One region of the Geobacillus sp. PK12 genome, then DNA from elsewhere that is predicted to be linked to it. Evidence: riboswitches for the same ligand, from Rfam matches in the RefSeq annotation. Region 1 holds a riboswitch; each other region holds the start of a gene.

Region 1 (5,264 bases):
GTAAAACGGTTCTGCGTGCGTCTGGGCGTTCAGTTTCGCCGTTTTCGCCCCTTTTGTTTTCGCCAGCTGTTCGATCGCTTCCATCACCATCCGTCCGGCGCCGCGGCCGCGGTAGGACGGCAGGACGCAAATGCGCTCGATTTTGCCGACGCCTTCGTCAATGAAACGGAGTCGCCCAGCACCGACCGGTGTTTGGCCATCATACAGGACGAGGTGGAACGAGTCGTCCTCGAATGCGTCGATTTCCTCGTCTTCCGGCACGTTTTGCTCCTCAATGAATACGAGCCGGCGGACGCGCAAGGCGTCTTCGTACAAAGCGCGATCTTGCGTTGTGCCAATCGCAATGTTCATCTCAGACCGTTTCCTTTCCTCCGACGATAAACGTTTCATAGACGGTCCACGAGCCGTTTTCCAGCTGATAGAGAAGATGGAAGCGGTCGACGGTCTCCTCGAAGTGCACATCTTGCAGCTTCAGCTGGCTGTAGACGTCCGCATATTCTGCGCCCGGCAAATCGCGGCCGATCGTAATGTGAGGCACGAACACAAACTCCGGCTTTCCGGCGAACAAGCCGCTGTGCAGTTGTTCATGAAGGCGCTCGAGCACGTCGTTTGGTTCCACCTTCAAATAAATGATGTTGCTTGTCGGGTAAAACGAGCTGAATTTCGTCACTTTGATCGGAATGGGAGGTGTTTCCGCCGCAATGCGGCGCAACTCTTTCGCCATTTTTTTTATTTGCTCCTCATCCGCTTCAAATGGGTATTTCAGCGTAATATGCGGCGGGATGAGGGCGTAATGGCTGTCGTACCGTTTCCGGTACGAGTTGGCGAAGTCCTGAATCCGTTTTGGCGGAAAGATCACAATGCCGTACTTCATTTTGTTTTCCCTCCTTGAACCAGTTCTTTTTCCATGCACAGGAAACGCACGGAATGGATGCGGCGGCTTCGACATCTTTGAAGTTGCTCCGTTTTGTCCTATAACGATAAAACAGCGGCTACGGCCCGGGGTACATCCGGCTGCCAATACGTCCACGCATGGCCGCCTTCGAACTCATGGTACGTATAAGCAAACCGTTTTTCCATAAACAAGTCCCGCGCCATTCGATTCGGGGTGATAAAATCGCGCACATGGCCATCCGTCGTTTTCACCGCTGTTTCCTCTGTGCCAACAGAATGGTAAAGCGAAAGGAGCGATGGATCGCGGAATGAGCGGATGCGCGCCAATACCGAGTCATCGATATAGGGGGACTGCATGGCGATTTTCCCAAATGTATGCGGATACAACAACCCGGCTAGAAGCGACACCGTTCCGCCGAGCGAATCGCCGATCAGCGCCCGGCCTTTGCCCATTTGGTATGTCGGCAGTTCGCGGTCCAAAAACGGGACGAGTTCATGGGCTAAAAAACGAAGGTATGCTTCGTGCTTTCGGCCTTCCGGGTGGTATTTCTCGTAGCGGTCGTTGACGTTCCGATACGGGATGCCGACGACGATCGTCCCGTCGATTGTTCCTTCTGCCATCAGCGTTTCGATGACGGTTTTCATTTTTCCATACATAAAATAATCTTTGCCATCTTGCGCGATTAATAAAGAATATTTGTAAAGCGGCGAAAAATTGCTTGGCAAGTAGACGAGCAGTTCGATTTCTTCTTGCAGCTCTCCGCTGTACAACTTGCAGTCGCGCATCGTTCCTGTTGCTGTCGCCATGACCATCCTCCATGAAAGCGTAAGTTCATCTGTTATTGTAACATATTTGCGCCAAAAGATGTTAACGAAGGGCTCGAATTTTTTGCGAATTTGCCGAATCGTGCCATTCACAAAAAAATGGCTTGCAAAAACGGGGGGAATGCGCTACATTTTTTATTAAAATTAGAAAAATTGAATACGCGTCTCATTCTTATCAAGAGAAGCGGAGGGAACTGGCCCAATGAAGCTTCAGCAACCAGCCGCCCGGCGGCCAGGTGCTAAATCCAGCGAATTGAGCATTCAATTCGGCAGATAAGAAGAAGCATGACCATGTGCGTATGGAAAAGTCTTCTTCTTAGAAGACTTTTTTTATTTACTCAAGCGGCCGCTCCCTCAACCGAGGGGCGTCGAGGATCAAGGCCCTCGGCCGCTGCCCGACAGACAGCGGCGCTTCGTTGGGCGTCAAATGGTCGGCCGTTGATCCATGATGGAATTTTCAGCAGAAGGAGAGAGATGAGATGGAGAAACTGGAGACGTTGTTAGCGCAAATTGGCAATCGGAGCGAAACGGTGACGGGGACGGTCAACCCGCCCGTCTATTTCTCGACCGCCTACCGCCATGCTGGCCTCGGAGAGTCGACCGGGTTTGACTACATCCGCACCGGCAACCCAACGCGCAAAATCGTCGAAGAAGCGATCGCGAGACTGGAAGGCGGCGACCAAGGCTATGCGTTCAGCTCCGGCATGGCCGCCATTCAGACGGTGCTCGCCTTGTTTGAGAGCGGAGACGAGTTTCTCGTATCGGCCGACCTTTACGGCGGCACGTACCGCCTGTTTGAGCGCGGCTGGCGCAAGTACGGTCTCGGCTTTCATTACGTCGATTTTGCTGATCTTGCCGCGGTGGAAGCGTGTATCACCGAAAAAACGAAAGCCATCTTTTTGGAAACGCCGACGAACCCATTGATGCAGGAGACGGATATTGCCGCTGTCTCCGCGCTTGCCAAACGGCATGGGCTTTTGTTGATCGTTGACAACACGTTTTATACACCGGTGCTTCAACGCCCGATCGAACAAGGCGCCGATATTGTCATCCACAGCGCCACGAAATATTTAGGCGGCCATAACGATGTGCTGGCTGGCCTTGTCGTCGCCAAGGGCGAGGATCTCTGTCAACGCTTGGCCGAGTACCAGAACGCCATCGGCGCGGTGTTGTCACCGTTTGATTCGTGGCTGTTGATTCGCGGGATGAAAACGTTGGCTCTCCGGATGCGTCAACATGAAGAAAACGCCAAGCGCATCAGCGCCTTTTTGCGCGAACATGAAGATGTGACTGACGTCCTGTACCCAGGGCGAGGAGGGATGCTGTCATTCCGGATTGCCGATGAAAAGTGGGTGAACGGGTTTTTAAAAAGCTTGCGCCTCATTACGTTCGCGGAAAGCTTAGGCGGAGTTGAAAGCTTCATCACGTACCCGGCGACGCAGACGCATGCGGACATTCCAGAGGAAATCCGCATCCAAAACGGCGTCTGCAACCGACTGCTCCGCTTCTCGGTCGGCATCGAACATGCGGATGATTTAATCGCCGACTTGGCGCAAGCGTTCAAACACATGAAAGAGGTGTAAGCGATGGAACGGGAATGGTCGTTTTCAACGAAACTGCTCCATAATGAATGGAAAGTCGATCGCCACACGGGAGCGGTGAGCGTGCCGATCCAGCATGCCTCCACGTTCCATCAGTTCGATTTCGATTCATTCGGCAAATACGACTACAGCCGCTCCGGCAACCCGACGCGCGAGGCGCTCGAGGAAACGATCGCGGCGTTAGAAGGCGGCGTGCGCGGATTCGCCTTCGCTTCTGGCATGGCGGCCATTTCGACGGCGTTTTTGCTCTTGTCCCGAGGCGACCACGTCCTCGTGACTGAAGACGTCTACGGCGGCACGTACCGGATGATCACGGAAGTGTTGACCCGCTTTGGCATCGAGCATACGTTTGTCGATATGACCGATTTAAACGCAGTGGCCGAAAACATCCGACCGAACACGAAAGTCATTTATATGGAAACGCCGTCCAACCCATTGTTAAAAGTGACCGATATTCAAGGCGTCGTCAAACTGGCGAAAGCGCACGGCTGTTTGACGTTCTTGGATAATACGTTCATGACGCCGGCGCTGCAGCGGCCGCTTGACCTTGGCGTCGATATTGTCCTTCACAGCGCCACGAAATTTTTAGCCGGCCATAGCGACGTCGTCGCCGGATTGGCCGTGGTGAAAGATGAAGAGTTGGGAAAAGAGCTGTACAAACTGCAAAACGCATTTGGCGCTGTCCTTGGCGTCCAAGATGCGTGGCTTGTGCTGCGCGGATTAAAAACGCTCCACGTCCGGCTGAAGCAGTCATCTGAATCAGCGGCCGCCATCGCCCAATATTTGGCTTGTCACCCAAAGGTCGAAGAAGTGTATTATCCGGGGCTTTCGCACCACCCAGGCCATGACATCCAGCGCCATCAAGCGGACGGGTTTGGCGCCGTGCTGTCGTTCCGCTTGGCCGATGAAGAAGCGGCCCGGACGTTCGTCCGAAACGTCCGCTTGCCCGTGTTCGCCGTCAGCCTTGGCGCGGTCGAGTCGATTTTATCGCACCCGGCGAAAATGTCGCATGCGGCCATGCCGAAAGACGAGCGACTCCGCCGCGGCATTACCGACGGCTTGTTGCGGCTGAGCGTCGGGATTGAGGATGTCAACGATTTGATCGCCGATTTTGAGCAGGCGTTGTCGTTTGTTCAGGAGCGGCCGTCAGTTTCAACGCCATAGCCATCAGCCCGCCAAGCCTTCACAGCTTGGCGGGCGGGTCAAGATGCCGCTGAGGTTGACAACAGCTTCTCCTCTTGTAAGTGTTTCAAAAAGAGGTCGACGAGTTCGCTGTCCCACTGCGTTCCCTTTCCTTTTCTCAAGATGTCCGCCGCTTGACGAATATCCATGCCTTTTCGGTACGGGCGATCGGAAGTCATGGCGTCAAATGCATCGGCCACGGCGATGATTTTGCCAAACAACGGAATGTCATCACCTGCCAACCCATCTGGATATCCCTTTCCATCTATGCGTTCGTGATGGGAGCGTATGCCGGCTAGAAGCGGTTCGATCGGTTCGATCGGCCTGACTTCCCGCAAAATGGCCTCCCCAAGGGCGGGGTGTTTTTTGATCCGGGCAAATTCATCATCGCTTAGCTTTCCCACTTTAACTTCCCTCCGAAAGAAGTCTCCTACTTCTAAACGTGAAGGTGCGCCAGCACCAGTGAAAGTGGGAGATGAATTTCGGTTGGCGTTAGCCAACGAATATGATAGAATATGGCTAGAACGGACACCTTCGGAACGAAGGGAAGCGTAAAGGGTTCTTGTGTGTGGCTTACCGTTCAGCGAACACACACAAGTCGCTTGAAGCCCCCACCTCTAAGCGAAGCGTAGGTGGTGGGTAGTTCACGCAAAATGGCATCGGGAACGCCGATCTTTCCGATGTCATGCAGTAGAGCGGAACGATACAAGGCATCAAGCTGTTCATTCGGAAGGGAAAGCTTTTCCCCAATCGCGAGTGCGT
Region 2 (5,264 bases), on a different contig from region 1:
ACGTCACGATACACCATTTTCATCAAGGCGATGGGGTTTTTCGGAATGTTCAATCGGCTCACCTCAGGTGCAAACACCATGGTCTCGTCTCCTAGCATTTCCATCTTATCAGCAACCAAAATCGTTTCGCGTCTGAACAGCCTGCGATCTCGTCTTCCAGTATTGCCATCAATGCGGCCGGGGCAAACCATAAAAGGGTTGGCGATGGAATGAAAAAACCGCTCAACAACGGTTCTTCTCACGTTGAGAAGCTTTGTGAAATCGGATCTTCTTTCCCGATCCCAACCACTCATCGGGCGAAACGAAACGTTTTTCACCAATCCCGATCAGGCGCGCTCACTTTCGTTGGCGATTTGGACGCAGCGTTGTACAATACATGGTGAACGATCGATTTTGCAGCAGAAAGGAACGAACGCCCATGATTTACCCATACAAAGGCAAAACGCCGCAAATTGCCGCCTCCGCCTTTATCGCCGACTATGTGACGATCACCGGCGATGTCGTGATCGGCGAAGAGACGAGCATTTGGTTCAATACCGTCATTCGCGGCGATGTGGCGCCAACGGTGATTGGCAACCGGGTCAATATTCAAGATAACTCAATTTTGCATCAAAGTCCAAACAATCCGCTTATCATTGAAGACGGTGTAACAGTCGGCCATCAAGTCATTTTGCACAGCGCCATCGTTCGCAAAAACGCGCTCATCGGCATGGGCTCGATCATTTTGGACCGCGCGGAAATCGGGGAAGGCGCGTTTATCGGCGCCGGCAGTTTAGTGCCGCCGGGCAAAAAAATTCCGCCCAACACGCTCGCCCTCGGCCGGCCGGCGAAAGTCGTCCGCGAACTGACGGAAGACGACATCCGTGAAATGGAGCGCATACGCCGCGAATATGTCGAGAAAGGGCAGTATTACAAAGCGCTGCAGCAACAGCGGACATCGTGCGCCAACAAAAAAGAGCTGCCGTGATCAGGCAGCTCTTTTTCTTTCATCACTTGTCCGCCAACGCCAGCGCTTGTTCTTTCAACAAGGCGGCTTTGTCGGTGCGCTCCCACGGCAGGTCGATGTCCGTACGCCCAAAATGGCCGTAAGCAGCCGTCTGTTTGTAAATCGGGCGGCGAAGGTCGAGCATTTTGATGATGCCCGCCGGGCGGAGATCGAAGTTGTTGCGCACGACCTCAATCAAAATGTCTTCCGACACTTTGCCGGTGCCGAACGTATCGATCGAAATCGAAACTGGGCGGGCGACGCCGATCGCGTAGGCAAGCTGCACTTCGCATTTGTCGGCCAGTCCTGCCGCGACGATGTTTTTCGCGACATAGCGGGCCGCATACGCCGCCGAGCGGTCGACTTTCGTCGGATCTTTGCCCGAGAACGCGCCGCCGCCGTGGCGGGCGTAGCCGCCGTACGTATCGACGATGATTTTGCGCCCCGTCAACCCAGCATCCCCTTGCGGACCGCCGATGACAAACCGTCCTGTCGGGTTGATGAAATATTTCGTGTTCTCATCAAGCAGCTCTGCGGGCACGACCGGCTTGATGACCTGTTCTTTAATGTCGCGCTCGATTTGCTCTTGCGTAATTTCCGGATGGTGCTGCGCGGAAACGACGATCGTATCGACGCGCACCGGTTTGCCGTTTTCATCGTATTCGATCGTCACTTGCGTTTTCCCGTCCGGCCGCAAGTACGGCAAGACATCCGTTTTGCGCACTTCCGCCAATCGGCGCGCCAAGCGGTGCGCAAGCGAAATCGGCAACGGCATCAATTCTTCCGTCTCATTGCAGGCGAACCCAAACATCAATCCTTGGTCGCCGGCGCCAATCGCTTCAATTTCCTCGTCAGTCATCTGACCTTCGCGCGCCTCAAGCGCCCGGTTCACCCCCATCGCAATGTCCGGCGATTGTTCGTCAATCGACGTCAGCACCGCGCACGTATCGGCGTCAAATCCGTATTTGGCGCGCGTGTAGCCGATCTCCCGGACCGTATCGCGGACGATGCGCGGAATGTCCACGTATGTTGATGTCGTGATTTCCCCGCTCACGAGCACCAGCCCGGTCGTGACGCTCGTTTCGCAGGCGACGCGGGCGTTCGGATCTTTTTCCAAAATGGCATCCAAAATGGCGTCAGAAATTTGGTCGCAAATTTTATCCGGATGTCCTTCCGTCACAGACTCTGAAGTAAACAAGCGGCGTTTGGCTGACATTCGGTTTGTTTCCTCCTCTTGGCATAATGTGGCAACACGGAACTCATTTCCCTTTTTCCCTTCGCAATATAAAAAACCTTTCCTGTAACGGCTGAGGAAAGGTCATGGCAATCGTATTGCTTCCTTTCACTCTTATCGTTCAAGGACTGCGCCTTGCCACAGGTTAGCACCATTTCACACATGTACAGTTGTGACGGTTGCTGGGCTTCATCGGGCCTGTCCCTCCACCGGCTCGGGATAAGAGTATCCGTTCAATGACTTATCTTATCGCAATGGAATCGGCAAAGTCAACTATCAAAATTCATTTTTTATCATTTCCAGCCGAGAAAATTCTTTCCTCAAGGAAATCGACACATTGGGCAAAATAAAGTTTGAAAAACCCACACAATTAGTATGGACTATTAATAAAAATGTGTTATACTATTTTCAAGAGTGATTTCAAAAAGAAGGCAGGTTTTGAATATGGGGATCGCAAACATGACGAATAAGCTTGATGTATTGCTGCAAAAACCGTACGTGCATCATCAACTGTCCGTCGCCGAGCTCGTCGAGAAAGTCCTGCAGCGGAACGAAGGACGGCTGACGCACACCGGAGCCGTCGCGGTCACGACCGGCAAGTACACAGGGCGGTCGCCGAAAGACAAATACATCGTCGAAGAACCGTCAACGAAGCAAACGATCGACTGGGGAGCGGTCAACCAGCCGATGTCTCCGGAGACGTTTGATAAACTGTACGACAAAGTGCTCGACTATTTAATGAAGAAAGATGAACTGTTCGTGTTTAAAGGCTTTGCCGGCGCCGATCCGAAATACCGGCTGCCGATTCAAGTCGTCAACGAATTCGCCTGGCACAACTTGTTCGTCCATCAGCTGTTCATTCGGCCGAACGCCGAAGAGCTCGCCGTGCATGAGCCGCAATTCACCGTCATTTGCGCGCCGAACTTTAAAGCCGACCCGAAAGTCGACGGCACGCGCTCGGAAGCGTTCATCATCATCTCGTTTGAACGGCGCACCGTGTTGATCGGCGGCACCGAGTATGCCGGCGAAATGAAAAAATCGATTTTCTCGGTGATGAACTATTTGCTGCCGGAACAAGGCATCCTGCCGATGCACTGCTCGGCCAACGTCGGCCAGGAAGGCGACGTCGCCCTCTTTTTCGGCTTGTCGGGAACGGGAAAAACGACGCTCTCGACCGACCCGAACCGCCGCTTGATCGGCGATGATGAACACGGCTGGTCAAGCCGCGGTATTTTCAACATCGAAGGCGGCTGCTATGCGAAATGCATCAACCTATCGCGCGAGAAAGAGCCGCAAATTTTTGACGCCATCGGCTTCGGCGCGGTGCTCGAAAACGTCGTCCTCGATGACGCGACGCGGGTGCCGAATTACGACGACGGCACGCTGACGGAAAACACGCGCGCCGCCTACCCGCTTCAGGCGATCCAAAACATCATCGACCCGAGCGTCGCCGGCCATCCGTCCACGATCGTGTTTTTGACGGCTGATGCGTTCGGCGTCCTGCCGCCGATCAGCAAGCTGACGCGCGAACAAGCGATGTACCATTTCTTAAGCGGCTACACAAGCAAGCTCGCCGGCACCGAACGCGGCGTCACCGAACCGGAAGCAACGTTCTCAACGTGCTTTGGCGCACCGTTTTTGCCGCGCCCGGCCGTCGAATACGCGGAAATGCTCGGGCAAAAAATCGCCGAACACAACGTCCGCGTCTTTTTGGTCAACACCGGTTGGACAGGGGGGTCGTACGGCGTCGGCAGCCGCATGAAGCTCGCCTACACCCGGGCGATGGTGCAAGCCGCCGTCGAAGGGGAGCTCGACAACGTCGAAACAGTCAAAGATCCGATTTTCGGCCTCGCCATCCCAACCCGCGTCCCCGGCGTGCCGGATGACGTCCTGCAGCCGCAAAACACATGGGCCGACAAACAAGCATACGAACAAAAAGCAAAAGAGCTGGCGCAAAAATTCCGCGCCAACTTCCAAAAATTCGCCCACATCGATCCGTCCATCGAAAAACTCGGCGGACCGCTCGTGTAACAAGAACACGGCCGGACAGGGTATTCCCTGTCCGGCTGTTTTTTATTTCTTTCCGTTGCTTTGGGCCTCCCATTTCGCCTCCTTCCCACGAAAATCGGGAGGATTTTTTCATTCCGATGCCGAACAAATCCTTGACAAACAAGGGAAGTTGTGGTAATAAAAAATAGACTCTGCACAAGAATAAGGGGGAGGCTTCCATTGCTTCAGTATATCCATTCGCCTTTAGGAAATTGTTGAAAATCCATCCGCTTTCCTTCGCCCCCTTGCTTGGGGGCGCGACAAAGAGCGCGTTTTATCAAAAACTGAAGAGCTGGCTTTTGGTTCGTGTTTACGATTCCATCACCAATCGTTTCGATGATCAAAGAGAGGATTGAGGAGGAGAAATCACGGGAACTATTTTGTGAGCTCCCTCTGTAAATGATCACTTTATTTCAGAACAAAGCAAAGGAATCAGTCTTGCTTCATCATATGGCAGAGTGCAAACCGAAGGATTGTTTGCGCTCCTGCCTTTTCAACATTAGAATCAAAACGCCAATCGGGACGATGAACGTCACCGACAAATTCTGTCAATAGACTTTACCCTCGATGGCCGTAAGGTTCGAACGCATAAAATGATTGTCGTCGATCCCCCGGGGTTTTGGCACGATTGGGGGTCGACGACAATGCGAAGGCGGGTTTACTTCTTCAGCTGTTCAATCTTTTCCGCCGGCAACCCGGTCAGCTCGTGGATCGTGTCGACATCGTACCCTTTCGCCAACATTTTCTTCGCGATGTCGATTTTCCCTTCCTCGATCCCTTTTTGGCGTCCCTGTTCAATCCCTTGCTTCATCCCTTGCTTTATTCCTTGTTTCAACCCTTGTTCGATTCCTTGTTTGACTCCTTGTTGAATGCCTTTCTCGATTCCCCGCTGTTCGTATGAGATGATGAGCTCCATCACTTGTTTCGCTTCCTTCGTCTCCATTTGGCTCACCTCGTTTCGCAGTTGGATTTCCTCCGCTTCGGACAACCGCAAAT
Region 3 (5,264 bases), 130 kb from region 1:
GGTGAGGGTCAAATATTCGTTGCACCCTTCATACGCCTCGCCGCCAAAGTCGGCGGCCGATAGGTTGGCGCTTTGGATCATCGTGCCCATGGCGCCATCGATGACAAGAATTTTTCTTTGCAGTTGCTGTTCTAAGGTGACGTTAGCCATGAACAACCTTCCTTTCTTTGGCGGCCGCTTCTTTTTCGTGAATGTAGCGGACGAGCTCGACCGTCATGTCGTAGCGCAAGAACGGCGTGATCAAATAAATGCCGTTAAACAAATCAAACGCAGCGTCAATGAGCGATTTGGCGATAGCGATGCCTTCCTTGGCTGCTTGCACCGGGTCACCGCTGCAGGCGGCCATGCGGGCGCGAATCTCGTCAGAGAGCGTAATGCCCGGCACTTCATGATGCAAAAAGTCGGCGTTGCGCGCGCTCACAAGCGGCATAATGCCGATGTAAATCGGTGTGTCAAGATGCTTGGTCGCTTCGTGCACTTCAACGATTTTCTCTTCCGAGTAAATCGGCTGGGTCAAGAAATAGTGGGCGCCGCATTGAATTTTTTTCTCCATTCGCTCAACTGCTTTATCCAAATGGCGGACGTTCGGGTTGAACGCAGCGCCGATCGAGAAGTTCGTTTTTTGCCCAAGCGGTTTGCCCGAGTACGACAGCCCTTCGTTAAACTGGCGGATCAAGCGGATCAAATCGAACGATGATAAATCATACACCGACGTTGCTCCTGGGAAGTCGCCGATTTTCGACGGGTCGCCGGTAATGGCGAGCACATCGGTGATGCCGAGCGTATGCAAGCCCATCAAATGCGACTGCAAGCCGATCAAATTGCGATCGCGGCATGTAATATGCACAAGCGGGCGGACGCCGAGCCGCTCCTTGATGATCGTGGCGACAGCGGCGTTGCTGATGCGCGGCGTGGCAAGTGAGTTGTCAGCTAACGTCAGCGCGTCGATGCCAGCGTCATGGAGCGCTTTCGCCCCAGCGAGAAACTTGTCAATGCCGAGTTGCTTCGGCGGATCGAGTTCGACAATGACCGAGCGGCGCGTGCGGGCGAGCTCGGGAAGCGGAGTCGGCGCGGGCCGATCGGCTTGCACCGATACAGATGCCGTGCGCCGCTTCACCGTTTTTTCCGTCACCGGCGTCCGGTCGGCGAGCGCCTTTGCCATTGCCTCAATATGTTTCGGCGTCGTGCCGCAGCACCCGCCGATCAAGCGCACCCCTTGATCGCGGAACGCTTTGGCCGCCTCTTCAAAATATTCCGCGTTCGTCTCATAGACAAGCCGGCCATCGCGGTAATCCGGGAGGCTGGCGTTCGGATACGCCGACAAAAACGCCTGCTTCGGCAGCGGCACTTCCTCGAGCGACCGAAGCATATGATATGGACCGAGACGACAGTTCAGTCCGACGACATCGGCTCCGAGCGCCTCTAGGCGGGCAAGGGCGTCCGCGAGCGGCGTGCCGTCTTGCAAAACGCCGACTTCATGGAGCGACACATGGGCGATGATCGGCAAATCCGTTTCTTTGCGGGCGATGGCAAGCACCGTCTCCAACTCTTCCAAATCGTAATACGTCTCGAACAGCACGCCATCAACCCCTTCAGCCAGCAGCACAAACAGCTGCTCGCGAAACGTCCGTTTCACTTCTTCGAGCGTGACGACGCTTTTGTTTAACGTGCGTAGCCCCCCGATCGTCCCGAGCACGTACGCCCGCCCGTTCGCCGCTTGCCTGGCGAGCCGCACCGCCGCGCGGTTGATGGCCGGCACCTCATCTTCAAGGCCGTAGCGGGCGAGTTTCACATAGTTGGCGCCGTATGTATTCGTCTGAATGACGTCGGCGCCCGCGGCGATATACGCTTCATGAATATGGACGATTTCATCTGGATTGGATAGATTCAATTCTTCAAAACAACGGTCAATGCCGTGCGAATATAAAAGCGTTCCCATCGCCCCGTCGGCGATGAGAATGCGCTCTTTCAACTCATCCAGCAATCCCACGTTCGATTCCCCCGTTTCTCCGTAGTAAAAGAAAAAAGCCTTCTATAAGAAGAAGACTTTTCATTCGCTTCTTCTTATCTTCCAGGCTTCCGCCTGTCTGGATTTAGCACCTTGGCCGCGGGCCAGGTTGCTGAGGGTTCACCGGGCCAGTCCCTCCCCCTCTCTTGATAAGAATGTCGTATGCAATTGTTCGGCAGCGTTTTGATGATTACTATATAATTTAATGTATTTTTCGAAATTATTCAATACGGTGAAGCAAGGAAATTTCAAAAAAGAATTTCTCGGATCAACGCTTACCTTGTACCAAGCTCTTAAAAGCATCTCTGTTTCATTTCAATAGCATGAAATATGTCGAAATATGTAAAAAAGACAAAATTGTCGAACGATTTCTCTTTTTTTTTAGAGTCAAGGTGTATGATTAAAATGGATGATATTAACAAGGAATTTACTAGAAACCGCATCGCAGACAGGAGTGAAGTGGGTGAAACAATGGTCGTGGCCGTATTTTATTCTGATTAGCCTGCCGCTTGTTGTGTTGATTGGAGTTGCTTTTCGCCTAAAAGCGGCCAGCATGCCCATCAAAATAGGATTTATTGTATTGGTGCTGCTTTACGGCGGGGTTTATTCTCGTTTAGTGCGAAGGATGAGATAGACACAGAATGTTTTTGAAAAAAGTTTTGGCTCTTCACCACAACATGTACTTGACAAGCAATACAGCTTCCTGCACAAAGATTTGAAAAAATCACTGATTTGTTGATTTTCCCTTACAAGCGTAAATAGAGTTCAGAAAAAATCAAGTACAACTTTTGGTGAAGAGCCAAGCAGGAAAAGGGGAAGAAATAGATGGAACCGTTATTTTCATTGCAAAACTTGACGTATCGCTATGATGGGGGAGCCACGATTTTTCAGCAATTCTCATTTTCCATTTTTTCAGGGGAGACCGTGCTTCTCACCGGCCCCAATGGAGTGGGGAAAACGACTCTTTTGCATATTATTTCGGGATTGCTCGATAAAGGAGAGCTGCATTATCAAGCCTTTTATAAAGGCAATCCGATTCAGCTTCCCGACATGCGCGCTCATTTGTCTTATGTGACATCCGAGACTGTCATGTTTTCAAAATTGACGGGTTATGAAAATATCGAATGTTTCCGGCTTTTATGGAAGCTGGATCAACAGTACGTCCGCAAAGCGAACGAATTATGCAGTCTGCTTGGAATGGAGGAGATGCTCCCGCTCCCGGTGGATCAGTATTCATTAGGAACAAAACAAAAACTGCATATTGCGATTGCTTTAGCCCGCCCGGTCGAATTGTATTTGATGGATGAACCGTTCAATTCCCTTGATAGGCTAAGTCGCGATCGGTTGGCGGAGTGGATTCAAGGCGACCGTCAACATGCTTATCTCATTGCTTCTCACGTTCATCAAGAGCGCTTCCCTGGCTCCCGCATAATCTCGCTTACACGTCCAAACAATGAAGATAAAATAGAAAAATGACGGCGGGATCTTCAGGAAAAATTCAGTTTTCATACGTGTGATCAAGGATTTTTCCGTTGCACTTTCCACTCTCCTATGTTCTAATTAGGAATAGTGAACATCAAGAAGACGGGGGGCTGGAAGTGAACGGGGAAGAGATCATCCGCTTCGAGCGAGTGACGAAGGAATACGACGGAACGGTCGTATTGGATGACGTCAGTTTTGCGATGGAGCGCGGGAAGTTTTATACGCTGCTTGGCCCGTCAGGGTGCGGGAAGACGACGATTTTGCGGCTGATTGCCGGGTTTATCGAACCGACGGAAGGAACGATTTATTTCCACGGGAAGCCGATTCAAAACGTCCCGCCGAACAAACGGCAAGTCAACACTGTCTTTCAAGACTATGCGTTGTTTCCTCACCTCGATGTGTTTGAAAACGTGGCATTTGGCTTGCGCGTGAAAAAGATGAAAGAAGCGGACATCCGCCAAAAAGTGAGCGAAGCGCTCCGGTTTGTCAACTTGGAAGGCTATGAGCGCCGCCGCATTCAAGAGATGTCCGGCGGCCAGCGTCAGCGCGTCGCGATTGCGCGGGCGATTGTGAATGAGCCAGAAGTGTTGCTCTTGGATGAGCCGCTATCGGCCTTGGATTTGAAGCTGCGCACGGAAATGCAGTATGAACTTCGCGAACTGCAGCGCCGCTTAGGGATTACGTTCATTTTTGTCACGCATGATCAAGAAGAAGCGTTGGCGATGTCCGATTACATTTTTGTTCTGAATAAAGGGAAAATTCAGCAGTTCGGGACGCCGAAAGACATTTACGACGAGCCCATCAACCGATTCGTCGCCGATTTCATCGGGGAATCGAACATTTTGTCGGGGCGCATGATCGACGATTTCCTCGTCGAATTCGCGGGCAAGCGGTTTGTTTGCGTTGACCGCGGCTTTGCCCCGAACGAACCGGTTGATGTCGTCATCCGCCCGGAAGATTTGGAACTCGCAGCGCCGGAAGACGGGCAGATCGTCATCCGCGTCGATTCGCTCTTATTCCGCGGCGTCCATTACGAAATTTGCGGCTATGATGAAAACGGCAACGAATGGCTTGTCCATTCGACGAAAAAGGCGGAAGTCGGGGAAACGGTCGGCCTCCGTTTTGAACCGGAAGCGATTCACGTCATGCGAGTCGAAAGGGAGGATGAGGGCGCATGACGGAACGGGCGTGGCGAAACTGGTATTTAATCCCTTATGGCATTTGGTTGGTGTTGTTTGTCATCGCTCCGATCGTCTTTTTATTATATGAATCGTTTTTGGATATAGACGGACATTGGACGGTGGCGAATTATGAAAACGTGTTGACGCCCATTTATTTAAAAATGATGGCGTATTCGTTTTGGTACGCGTTTTTGATTACTCTTGTGTCGCTGTTGATTGGCTATCCGACCGCCTATTGGCTGACAAAGACGAGGCACAAGCAGTTATGGCTGTTGTTGCTCATCTTGCCGATGTGGGTGAATTTGCTGCTGAAGGTGTATGCGTTTTTAGGGCTGCTCGGCACGTACGGGCTGGCCAACGCCCTGTTGCAGACGCTTGGCATTGGAGCGCGGCAGCTGTTGTTTACCGATTTCAGTTTTGTGTTTGTGTCGGTGTACATTTTTATTCCGTTTATGGTGCTGCCGATTTTCAACGCGCTGGAGGAGCTGCCGCCATCGCTTGTCGATGCCGCCCGCGATTTAGGCGCTTCAGCGTGGACGACGTTCCGCCGCGTCGTTTTCCCGCTCACGCTTAGTGGGGTGAAGGCCGGCTGC

What was found. Region 1 has a riboswitch for S-adenosylmethionine ahead of ETR37_RS01870 (methionine biosynthesis PLP-dependent protein). Riboswitches for the same ligand answer to the same signal wherever they lie in the genome.
Region 2: another riboswitch for S-adenosylmethionine. It lies ahead of metK (methionine adenosyltransferase); the one in region 1 lies ahead of ETR37_RS01870 (methionine biosynthesis PLP-dependent protein).
Region 3: another riboswitch for S-adenosylmethionine. It lies ahead of ETR37_RS01145 (bifunctional homocysteine S-methyltransferase/methylenetetrahydrofolate reductase); the one in region 1 lies ahead of ETR37_RS01870 (methionine biosynthesis PLP-dependent protein).

What each region holds. Positions count from the first base shown of each region.
Region 1 covers NZ_SDKL01000002.1:276,117-281,380, forward strand. The annotation lists gene ETR37_RS01855 (GNAT family N-acetyltransferase) at 1-351, opposite strand, end outside; gene ETR37_RS01860 (YjcG family protein) at 353-874, opposite strand; gene ETR37_RS01865 (alpha/beta hydrolase) at 973-1,701, opposite strand; SAM riboswitch class I at 1,889-1,999, shown strand; gene ETR37_RS01870 (methionine biosynthesis PLP-dependent protein) at 2,199-3,302, shown strand; gene metC (cystathionine beta-lyase) at 3,306-4,484, shown strand; partial or broken gene ETR37_RS01880 (HD-GYP domain-containing protein) at 4,523-4,912, opposite strand; gene ETR37_RS01890 (HD-GYP domain-containing protein) at 5,083-5,264, opposite strand, start outside.
Region 2 covers NZ_SDKL01000020.1:25,527-30,790, reverse strand. The annotation lists gene ETR37_RS08410 (tetraprenyl-beta-curcumene synthase family protein) at 1-80, opposite strand, end outside; gene ETR37_RS08405 (gamma carbonic anhydrase) at 419-967, shown strand; gene metK (methionine adenosyltransferase) at 990-2,201, opposite strand; SAM riboswitch class I at 2,331-2,445, opposite strand; gene pckA (phosphoenolpyruvate carboxykinase (ATP)) at 2,664-4,250, shown strand; gene ETR37_RS08390 (Rpn family recombination-promoting nuclease/putative transposase) at 4,927-5,264, opposite strand, start outside.
Region 3 covers NZ_SDKL01000002.1:147,033-152,296, forward strand. The annotation lists gene metH (methionine synthase) at 1-150, opposite strand, end outside; gene ETR37_RS01145 (bifunctional homocysteine S-methyltransferase/methylenetetrahydrofolate reductase) at 143-1,990, opposite strand; SAM riboswitch class I at 2,062-2,164, opposite strand; gene ETR37_RS19010 (hypothetical protein) at 2,472-2,642, shown strand; gene ETR37_RS01150 (ABC transporter ATP-binding protein) at 2,834-3,484, shown strand; gene ETR37_RS01155 (ABC transporter ATP-binding protein) at 3,607-4,668, shown strand; gene ETR37_RS01160 (ABC transporter permease) at 4,665-5,264, shown strand, end outside.